Regions from separate parts of the Arcanobacterium pinnipediorum genome, predicted to be linked through region 2. Evidence: riboswitches for the same ligand, from Rfam matches in the RefSeq annotation. Region 2 holds a riboswitch; the other holds the start of a gene.

Region 1 (5,072 bases), 180 kb from region 2:
GCCAGTGGGCGTGAGTTTGGTAGGTGATCGGCTCGCGGCGATCATGTTGGCCACGTCAGTAACTGTGACGCTGGCAGTGCTGGTGTATTCGGTATCCCAAGGTGCAGCCGACGGCGATGATGCGGCCCCGATCGCGGTCTACCATCCGGCGTTCTTACTGCTTTCTGCCGGGGTGTCCAACGCGTTTCTTTCCGGGGATTTATTCAATATCTACGTGGGTTTTGAGCTGTTACTCATGGCCTCGTTCGTGCTCATCACTTTAGGTGGAACCCATGATCGCATCCGGGCTGGCACAGTGTATATTGTGGTTTCGCTCATCTCTTCAGTTGTGCTATTGATGGCGATTGCCTTCACATACGCAGCTACTGGAACAGTGAATCTAGCGCAGTTGGCGTTGCGCCTGCCCGACGTCGATCCGGGTGTGGGCCTTGCGATCCAGACGATGATGCTGATCGGTTTTGGTATTAAAGCAGCGATCTTCCCGCTATCTGCTTGGCTACCAGATTCATACCCGACTGCTCCGGCTCCGGTAACAGCAGTTTTTGCCGGATTATTGACCAAGGTTGGTATCTACACCATTATTCGAACTCAAACCTTGCTCTTCGCCTCGAACCGGATAGATCTCATCCTTGGTGTTTTCGCAATCGTCACCATGCTCGTCGGTATTCTTGGCGCAGTGGCGCAACAAGATATTAAACGTCTACTTTCCTTCACTCTGGTTTCGCACATCGGTTACATGCTGTGGGGAATTTCGTCGTCAACTGACAACGGTTTGGGTGCCGGAATCTATTACGCCGTCCATCATATTACGGTCCAAACTGCCCTGTTCTTGGTGGTAGGGCTAATTGAACGTCGCGGGGGCACGACCTCGCTGATCAAACTCGGATCATTGGCAAAGCTGGCTCCGGTGCTTGCTGTACTGTATCTGATCCCGGCCCTAAACCTCGCAGGTATTCCGCCCCTATCGGGATTTTTCGGCAAAGTTGGCCTGATTCAAGCCTCTGCCTCGCGTGGGTTAGCAATCGACTGGTGGCTCATCGGTGCTGGCGTGGTGACATCGCTTTTGACCTTGTATGCGGTGACGCGAGCATGGACGATGATGTTTTGGCAAGAGGCACCGCACGAGTTGCCGGAGAAAACTATTCCGCGCGCTATGATTATCTCCACCGCGACTCTAGTAGCAGTGACGATCGGAATTTCGCTGGGTGCGGGACCGCTGGGACGATACACCTGGGATGCGGCCAGCGAGTTACATCAACGCACCCCCTATATTTCAGCAGTTTTACCTGACGAGGAACGCGGCACGGGCCAAAGTAGTGAGGTCACTGAGGAAAAGGAGGCTCAGCGGTGAAATATCGTAGTTCGCGCTCGATGCGCCATGCGGTTTTGCAGTCGGAACGATTCCCGCACGCTTCGATGGGGTTGTTGCTTGGTTTGACTCTGGCGTGGGTTTTACTTTGGGGTGAGTTCAGCGTCGGAAATGTTGCGGCTGGCTTTTTAGCTGCGCTGGTAGTTACGAGCTTGGCTCCATTTCCAGCTGTCGCCTTCGACGGGCGGTTTCGGCCGTGGGGAGTAGTTTTGTTGGTGACGACGGTGATGTGGGAGATGGCGCTAGCCACTGCACAGATATCGTGGTTTATAGTTCGCGGGCATGAGCCTCGATCTGGAGTTATCAAAGTAGGGCTACATTCGCGATCCGATGTTTATATTGCGAGTGTGGCTGGATTGACGGCACTGATCCCCGGCACAGTGGTGGTTGATGTTTCGCGTGAAGAATCTATTCTCTATGTTCATATTTTTGATATGGAATTGGCGGGTGGAATTGATAACGCGCGGCAATCGATACTTACCGTTGAAGAGCGGTTGTTGCGCGCCTTTGCTTCGCATGATGAGTTGGTTGATGCAGGCTATGTTCCTGGCCCCTCACGCTCATATGGCAGATTGGAGGATGGGCAGTGATCTGGCTATTAGCAGCAAGTGCCGTGATTGAGTTGATTGCGGTGGTGTTATTGATGTGGCGTCTGGGGCGCGGGCCAACTATTTTAGACCGCGTGGTTACCTTAGACATGATCACCTCAGTGCTGGTTGGAGGTATCGCCATTTTGTTTGCCGTTACGCGGCGCACCGATCTTTTGCCGGTGTTTGTGGTGGTTTCGCTCGTAGGGTTCGTTGGTTCTACGGTCACTGCGCGTGCACTGCCTAAGGAGGAAGAGTGATGGTGATATTAGACTGGGTTGGCACTGTTTTGATTTTCTTCGGCAGTGTATTGACCCTAATCGCCACTATTGGCGCGTTGCGGGTTCCTGATGTGTTTTCCTTGCAGCATATTGCTACTAAGCCGCAAGTGATGTCGCTTATTTTGCTGATGTTCGGCGTGATGTTGGTTGTGCGCGATAGTGCAGTGACGTGGACTCTCCTTGCCGTCATTGGTTTCCAACTCGTTACTTCACCGATTTCGGCACATGTTATTTCCCGGGCCGCTTATCGCACCCGCCGGCCTGGTATGTCCGCTTTTGATGTTGATGAATTAGATAGTGACCTGCTCGCTGGAGGAGATCTCACGGTAGACTAAAGATAGTTGCGCTCGCCAACGATGCTGGCGAGTTGCGTTACGAAAGGAAAAAGATGAACCTCGGATACCGCCTTCTAAGTTTGGCTACCGGCGCTGTTGCTGGTCTTGTTGCCCGTCAGGTTGTGACGCTGGTGTGGGAAAAGGGCTTGGGGAAAGCCACACCGAATGGTGATGAGACTGATCTCGATCTCCCGCTGGCACAGATTGCTACCTTCTCTGCAGTCACGGCAGGAGTGACTGCTCTTGTCAACGAGGCGATGCAACGCAAGACCGCCCAATGGTATGGCGCACGGAATTCTGAAGACAAAGCCTGATTTTTCTTCGCAGACGATCCCGAGATTACCTGTTCTAACTCCGTAGCGGAGATGAGTGTAGGCGATCTCGGGATTTTGCTGTTCGCTCCTAGTGAGAGGAAACTCAAACCTTGGTTTTCGCTTTTCTCATGCCGAAAACTCGGTGATAGGATGAGGATGTCACAGGGGAGCGCAAATGTGCTGAGAGTGCGAACTTTTCTGCAGACCCTCATACCTGATCCGGGTCATACCGGCGGAGGAAGTGAGTTCTCTCCCTACTACGCTACGGTTTAATGCTATGTGTAGCAGGCCCTCCATGAATAACGGAGGAAAGATATGAAAACCCGTAAGTTGAGCCTTGGTTTAGTTACCGCATGTGCACTGGCATTAAGCGCTTGCTCATCGAGCGTTCCAGCGGCAGATAAAACGCCTGATGCGATGGAGAAGGAAACTCAGAAGGCTCCACAGACGGTTAAGGTCGTTACCAATGGATCCTTCTCCTTACCTGACGATGTCCTTGCTGCATTCACCAAGGAATCAGGATTCACAGTTGAGCTAGTTAATGGTGAAGAGTCTGGCACGCTGGACTCCAAACTCATCTTAACGAAGAACAATCCGGTAGGTGACGCAGTTATTGGCTTAACTGCTAATAACATTATCGACGTTGCTAACGCTGGTGTTCTTGACGATTCGGTTAAACTAGATGGTCCCAAAGGTGCCGATAAATACAAGATCGCCCAAGCTAGCGGTGCTATGCCACTAGATCGATCTGATGCATGTTTCAACTACGATATTGCCTATTTCGAAGATAAAGGTTTGACGCCTCCGGCTGGCTTGGAAGATTTAGTGAAGCCAGAATACCAAAACCTAACTGTGATTGAGGATCCGTCAAAGTCCGATACTGGGTTTGCGTTGCTGGCGGCAACAATTTCGCACTTTGGTGAAGATGGCTATGTTGATTACTGGAAGCAGCTTTTGGCTAACGGCACTAAGGTTGATGCCGGATGGAAGGACGCCTACCAGGTAGATTTCACTGCCGGTGAAGGTAAGGGTGCCTATCCGATCGTCATGTCATATGCTTCTTCGCCATTTTGGACGATTAACGAAGCAGGTGACGCCTCCAGCACAGCTAACGTTGCCGGTGGCTGCTACCCGGTAGTGGAATACGCCGGTGTTCTCAAGGGTGCGAAGAACGTTGAGGGTGCACAAAAGTTCCTCCAATGGTTGTCTACCCCGAAGATTCAGACCGTCATTGCCGAAGAAAATGTTACGTATCCAATCGACGAATCTGCACAGTTGCCCAAGGGCATGGCAGAATTTGCGCCGCGGCCAGACGCTGTTGCATCCCTAGATCCGCAAAAGATTGTCGATTCGAAGGAAGAATGGATTACCGCGGTTACGGAACTGTTCTAAGAAAACTCCTTCGATGTTGAAATCTCTGACACAGCGCCCACTGATTGTGTGGGCGCTGTGCGCTCTAGGCCCGGCGCTCTTCCTCGGATTGTTCTTCTTCGCTCCGGTTATTGATCTACTGAGCTTGGGTGTAGCAGAACTGGCGGCGAGCTGGAATTCAGGCGGCTTGGCCGGCATAGGCGAGCAGTTGTCGCGAGCGCGAGCAGGCACTGCGTTGGTGACGACGTTAGCCTTAGCTTTTGCCGGAACATTATTGTCCATTGCGGTGGGCGTGCCAGCTGCCTACATTTTGTATCGCAGACGTTTCCCGGGCCAAAACATTATTCGATTTTTGATTGTCTTCCCGTTCGTGCTGCCCACGATCGCGGTTGCTACCGCGTTTCGTTCCCTATACGACGACGGCGGTTTATTCGGTTTCCTCAACCTTGCCGGTTCGCCGATACTCATTGTGCTAGCAATGATGTTTTTCAACATTTCGGTGATCGTCCGTACCGTGGGTGCGGCGTGGGGCGGACTCAATCCGAACTATGAAGCTGCAGCGCGCACGCTCGGCGCCTCGCCACTGCGTGCGTTTACCTCTGTGACGTGGCCGCGGTTGGCTCCAGCAGTGTATTCGGCAGCAACTCTCGTTTTCTTGTATTGTTCAACCTCATACAGTTTGGTGATGATACTGGGAACAACGCGCACGCGAACGTTAGAGACAGAAATCTATCGGCAAACAGCGCAGTTCCTCAACCTTGGCACGGCCGCGGTTCTTTCTCTGGTTCAAGCAATTATCGTCGTTGCTGCCCTCA
Region 2 (5,072 bases):
TAACCGCAAGATGGATGATTCTCGCTGCAACTGGTAGCGAACCAGTCGAGCTTTATGGCGCTCTTAAATCACAAGATACTTTCGTGATGGCTGAAGCCCTAACCACTTTGGGTGCCCAAGTGAAATGGAATGCGCACTCGTGCATTATTTACCCCTTACCACGCACCGAATCGGGCCACATCCGCATTCGCGGTAATATATCGATCCATGCCCACCAGGCCGGGACGGTAATGCGCTTCATTCTCCCGCTCGCAGCTATGGCTACCGGGAAAGTTACCATCGAGTGCGCAACGAACGCCCGGCACCGCCCAATTTCTGGTCTAGTTCGCGCCCTAACTGATCTCGGAGTCACAATAACTTCACCTAGCACTACAGGTGTGAATTTCCCACTGACCATCGAAGCCCACGGCCCAATCACGGGCGGGCGGCTAACCCTCGACTCTGGCGCATCATCGCAATTTCTTTCAGCTCTCTTGCTCAGCGCTCCCCTGATGGAAAACGGTTTAGTCATAGATCTTAGTCCCCAACAACTCCCCTCCGCCCCGCACGTCGCAATGACCGTAGATGTTATGCGCCAAGCCGGGCACACCGTCGTCGTCGATAATAATTCATGGTCGGTTCTACCAACCAAACCTAATCCACGTCCAATAGGTGACCTCAAAACCGCCAGCGCTGCGCAACCACCCAGCGCTCAGCGAAAGTCAGTGCACACCGGCTACGGCCAGCGAATCGACATCGAACCCGACCTGTCCAATGCCGGACCTTTTCTTGGTGCCGCAATGGTTACCGGCGGCGAAATAACGATTGAGAATTGGCCACAAAACTCAACACAGCCCGGCCGCGCATATCTTGAACTACTACGAATGGCAGGCGGTAAGCTCCACGTCCAACCTACTGCTGCGGGAAGTAAACTCATCTGCCACGGACCGCAAACTATTAAACCACTCGATGTAGATATGGGCGACGTCGGTGAACTCGTGCCCACCATCGCCGCTATCTGCGCCTTTGCACCCGGGCGCAGTTTCCTGCGCAACATCGGGCATCTGCGTGGCCATGAAACCGACCGCCTTGAGGCATTAACAGCTACACTTAATCGCGTTGGCGTTAGCGCATACACCCGCGGTGATACTCTCGTTATCGACGCAGATCCACGCAAGCTACACGGCGGCGATCTCCACTCCTATGCCGATCATCGCATGGCAACATGCGGTGCGATTCTCGGGTTGGGTATTGCCGGGGTGCGCGTTGATAATATAGAAGCTACAGCAAAAACTTTCCCACAGTTCGCCACAATGTGGCAAACAATGATCACGAATGGATGACTTTAGGTGAGTAGAGGCGATACAGGAACAGATGACTACCGGGTCAAAGTTCGTCCGGGAAAACCCTCACGCCCGCGCACCAAGATTCGTCCCGACTATTCTTCTGCACCGCGCGGACGAATCTATCGGGTTGATCGCGGACGCTACCATGTGCGCATGGTCGAGACGGGCATTGATGTTGTTGCAGTTAAAGCCCGCGAACTGGGCCGGCGCGGAATCGTTGTGGGCGACGTTTGTGCTATGGTCGGAGATCTCTCTGGACGCAAAGATACCCTGGCGCGGATAGCTGGGGTCGACGAACGCTCAACCGTGTTGCGCCGAGTTGGCGAAGAAGGTGAAGCATCTGGCAATGAACGAATTATCGTAGCCAATGCTGATCAATTAGTGATTGTGGCAGCCCTTGCGCAACCAGAACCGCGCACCGGCATGATTGACCGCTGCGTGGTAGCTGCCTACGACGCCGGGATGGACGTTATCTTAGCGTTGACGAAATCGGATTTGGCTCCAGCAGAAGAATTACGGGCAATCTATGAACCGATGGGGTTAGATATCGTTGTCACCAGCGTCGTCGAACACGGCGACGATTCCGAGGCTAAAACACATAGTGAGGCCAAAACGAACCGTGCCGACGACGGTTTGGCACAGTTGCGCGAAAAACTCACCGGCCGCGTCTCGGTACTCGTTGGGCATTCCGGGGTAGGAAAATCGACCCTGATCAATGCTCTGATCCCGCAAGCTAGCCGCGAAATCGGGCGGGTTAATGAAGTTACCGGGCGTGGGCGTCATACCTCGACCTCAGCGATGGCTTTCGATTATCTTGGAGCTGGGACCGTTATCGATACCCCAGGTGTGCGCACCTTTGGCCTAGCGCACGTCACACCAGATGGATTACTGCGCGGCTTTCCCGATTTAGATGAGATTGCAGATCATTGCCCGCGCGGATGCACACATGAGGCCGGCGTGATCGAGTGTGCCCTTGATGATCCACAATTCGTTGAACCCGACTCTCTGCTCGCGGCGCGTGTTGAATCCTTTAGACGATTACTAGCTTCGCGTGGCAAGCAGGAATGGTAGGATTTACGCCTCTTGGGTAGCACCCACCTACGTATATGCTGTGTTGTGGATATCAAAAATATGCCAGCATCACAAAAGCCTGTTATCCTGTAACCGACACGGGAGCCATTGTGGCTGAGAGGGAGGGTCCCACCTCCGACCGTTGACCTGAACTGGGTAATGCCAGCGGAGGAACGTCGCGCGTCGGTGCCGTGCTGTGCCTAAAAGGTGACTTATGGAAGTCGAGCAACAGCTAACGGTAGTCGAGCAGAAATGGCCTGCCATAACGCAGGCTGAGATTGCTCACTACTCCTCCCGGATCGTTTCAGATCTGGGAGTTTTGTCTACTACCCATGTTTCTCCTCGCATCGTGCGCCATTCGCATAGACCTATGGCGGCCGGGTGCGAGGTAGATCTAGGGCCAGACCTACCCCATATTTTCGTTAAACGCTATCTGCCGGCATTGTATCCAATCCGCCAGTTGCAAGCTCAACATGATTTCACCACGTATCTACACTCATCTGGGTTCCCTACCCCGCCCTTGGTGCTGACCGAACAAGATGACGGCGAAATCGCATCGGTTATGCGTTTTGCCTCCGATTCAGGTGAATGGATCTATGAAGCTACCTATGCGGGAGTGGGTGAAGATAGGTATCGCAATACGAGAAGTTGGGCCGGGCCAAACACCCTTCAAGAAGCACATAAGATCGGCCAGATAGCGGGGATGCTAGCCAATGTGAGCGAGAATTATCCGGCCCATGATCCGGGAATGAGCGCCTATGATAACCGGTTCCAGCTTCTGCTATCTGATCCGCTTCAAGCCCTGCCTGACTTTCTCGAATCCCATCCTGCAGTTAAAGCTTTTATCTCCACTCACGGCTATGACATAGAGTCTGATTTAGACTTACCTCGACAACTATCTGAAGATATCGATCCCACTATCCCGCAACAGTGGACGCATGGCGATTTGCACTGTTCGAATATGTTGTGGGATAAGGAACAGGTCACATCCGTTATTGATTTTGGCCTCGCCGCCGTAAATCCGCGCATCTTTGATCTTGCAATAGCGATAGAACGCCATGCTATCGATTGGCTCGCCATTAGCGCTGGAGGCAACGTCCACGCCCGCCACGATATTGCGGCAGAGATTATTTCTGGCTACCTCGATCACGTTCACCTAACCGCTGCAGAACGTGCATCGTTGGCTCCTATGCTCGCCTTGACTCAAGTCGAAGCCGGACTTCATTTCTTGGAATATTACGCACAAGCCCCGGTAGATGCGTCTATTGCGCACTGGTCGTATAACGAGTATTTCCGTGGGCACACTGCGTGGTTCGTATCGCGGCCAGGTCAGCAATTTCTTTCTCATATTTCGCAATGCGTTTCTTGATCCACTTGTTTTTTTGAAAGGTTTACTATGAAAAAATTTCTTGCGCTATGCTGTAGTTTCGTTTTAGCTGCCGGTTTGAGCGGATGTGATGCTTCGACGACGGACGATACCGCTAACCGACATGTGCGCGTGATTTTGGATTGGACACCAAATACCAATCACACCGGAATATATGTTGCGCTCAATAAGGGCTATTACGAAGACGCTGGGCTCGACGTCGAAGTTCTTGGGTTTTCCCAAGCCGGGGTTGAATCAGTGGTCGAGCACGGTGGGGCCGAGTTTGGTTTCACGGGCGCTGAATCGCTGGCAATTGCCTACGGGCAGGGCGCTGATTTGAAGATGGTCTATTCCTTACAGCCGTTGTCTAGCCAAGGAATAGCTGTTCGGGCTGATTCCGATATTCATACACCCAAAGATCTCGATGGCAAACTTTTTGCAACTTATGGTGGTGTGCAAAACACTGACAAAGTTAAGGAGATGATAAGACACGACGGCGGAAAAGGTGAGTTTGACACCGTTGTTATGGGAACTGCTGCGTACCAGGCTGTTGCAGATGGCAGTGCTGATTTTGCCGAAGGATTATCCACTTGGGAATCGATTGAGTTTGAGTTAAAAGGTTCTGCGTTGCGGTTTATGTATCCGTGGGAGTGGGGTGTGCCTGGAACGCCTGCGGTGTTGGGAATATCGGCGAAAAATGACCTGATCAAAAATGATCCGGAACTTGTCAAAGATTTTGTTAGCGCAACGAAAAAGGGGTATGACTATACGTTGGATCATCTTGATGAAGCTTCCGATATTTTGATAGCTGAGAATCCCGATGCCCAGCTCAATCCAGAGTTAGTCAAGCGTTCACATGAGCTGTTAACAACAAAGTTTTGGCCAGATGCAACGGGTAGAACCGGGCTGGCAGATTTGCAGGCGTGGCAGACCTTCTTGGATTATCTCGTGGCGCATGGAACTATCCTTGATGCCAATAACCAACCGAGATCTGCAAAACTCTTGGCTGAAGATCTGGTGACTAATGAGTTTGTGAAATGATGGGCTTGGCGAATCGGCGAATAAAAATTGCGATCACTGTGCTGGCTGTGAGTGCCTTGCTTGTTGGATGGGAAATATATGTCAAGATCTCTGAAATAGATGCTTTGACGCTTCCTGCTCCTACGGGTATCGCACAGGCGTTGATCCACAACTATGACAGTGTTATCCGGGCTCTTTACGTAACCGGATGTGAAGTCATTATCGGGATCAGTTGCGGGATAATCGTTGGGATGCTGGTTGCCTATCTCATGTTTATCATGCGGGGATTG

What was found. Region 2 has a riboswitch for thiamine pyrophosphate ahead of NG665_RS01400 (phosphotransferase enzyme family protein). Riboswitches for the same ligand answer to the same signal wherever they lie in the genome.
Region 1: it holds a riboswitch for thiamine pyrophosphate, as region 2 does, so the genes downstream of both, NG665_RS00650 (thiamine ABC transporter substrate-binding protein) here and NG665_RS01400 (phosphotransferase enzyme family protein) in region 2, are expected to answer to the same signal.

Annotation. Positions count from the first base shown of each region.
Region 1 covers NZ_CP099547.1:150,496-155,567, forward strand. Annotated here, with positions in the region: gene NG665_RS00625 (Na+/H+ antiporter subunit D) at 1-1,351, shown strand, start outside; gene NG665_RS00630 (Na+/H+ antiporter subunit E) at 1,348-1,959, shown strand; gene NG665_RS00635 (MrpF/PhaF family protein) at 1,956-2,216, shown strand; gene mnhG (monovalent cation/H(+) antiporter subunit G) at 2,216-2,572, shown strand; gene NG665_RS00645 (DUF4235 domain-containing protein) at 2,626-2,886, shown strand; TPP riboswitch at 3,040-3,144, shown strand; gene NG665_RS00650 (thiamine ABC transporter substrate-binding protein) at 3,202-4,278, shown strand; gene NG665_RS00655 (ABC transporter permease) at 4,292-5,072, shown strand, end outside.
Region 2 covers NZ_CP099547.1:328,559-333,630, reverse strand. Annotated here, with positions in the region: gene NG665_RS01410 (3-phosphoshikimate 1-carboxyvinyltransferase) at 1-1,322, shown strand, start outside; gene rsgA (ribosome small subunit-dependent GTPase A) at 1,329-2,396, shown strand; TPP riboswitch at 2,485-2,588, shown strand; gene NG665_RS01400 (phosphotransferase enzyme family protein) at 2,611-3,765, shown strand; gene NG665_RS01395 (ABC transporter substrate-binding protein) at 3,793-4,803, shown strand; gene NG665_RS01390 (ABC transporter permease) at 4,800-5,072, shown strand, end outside.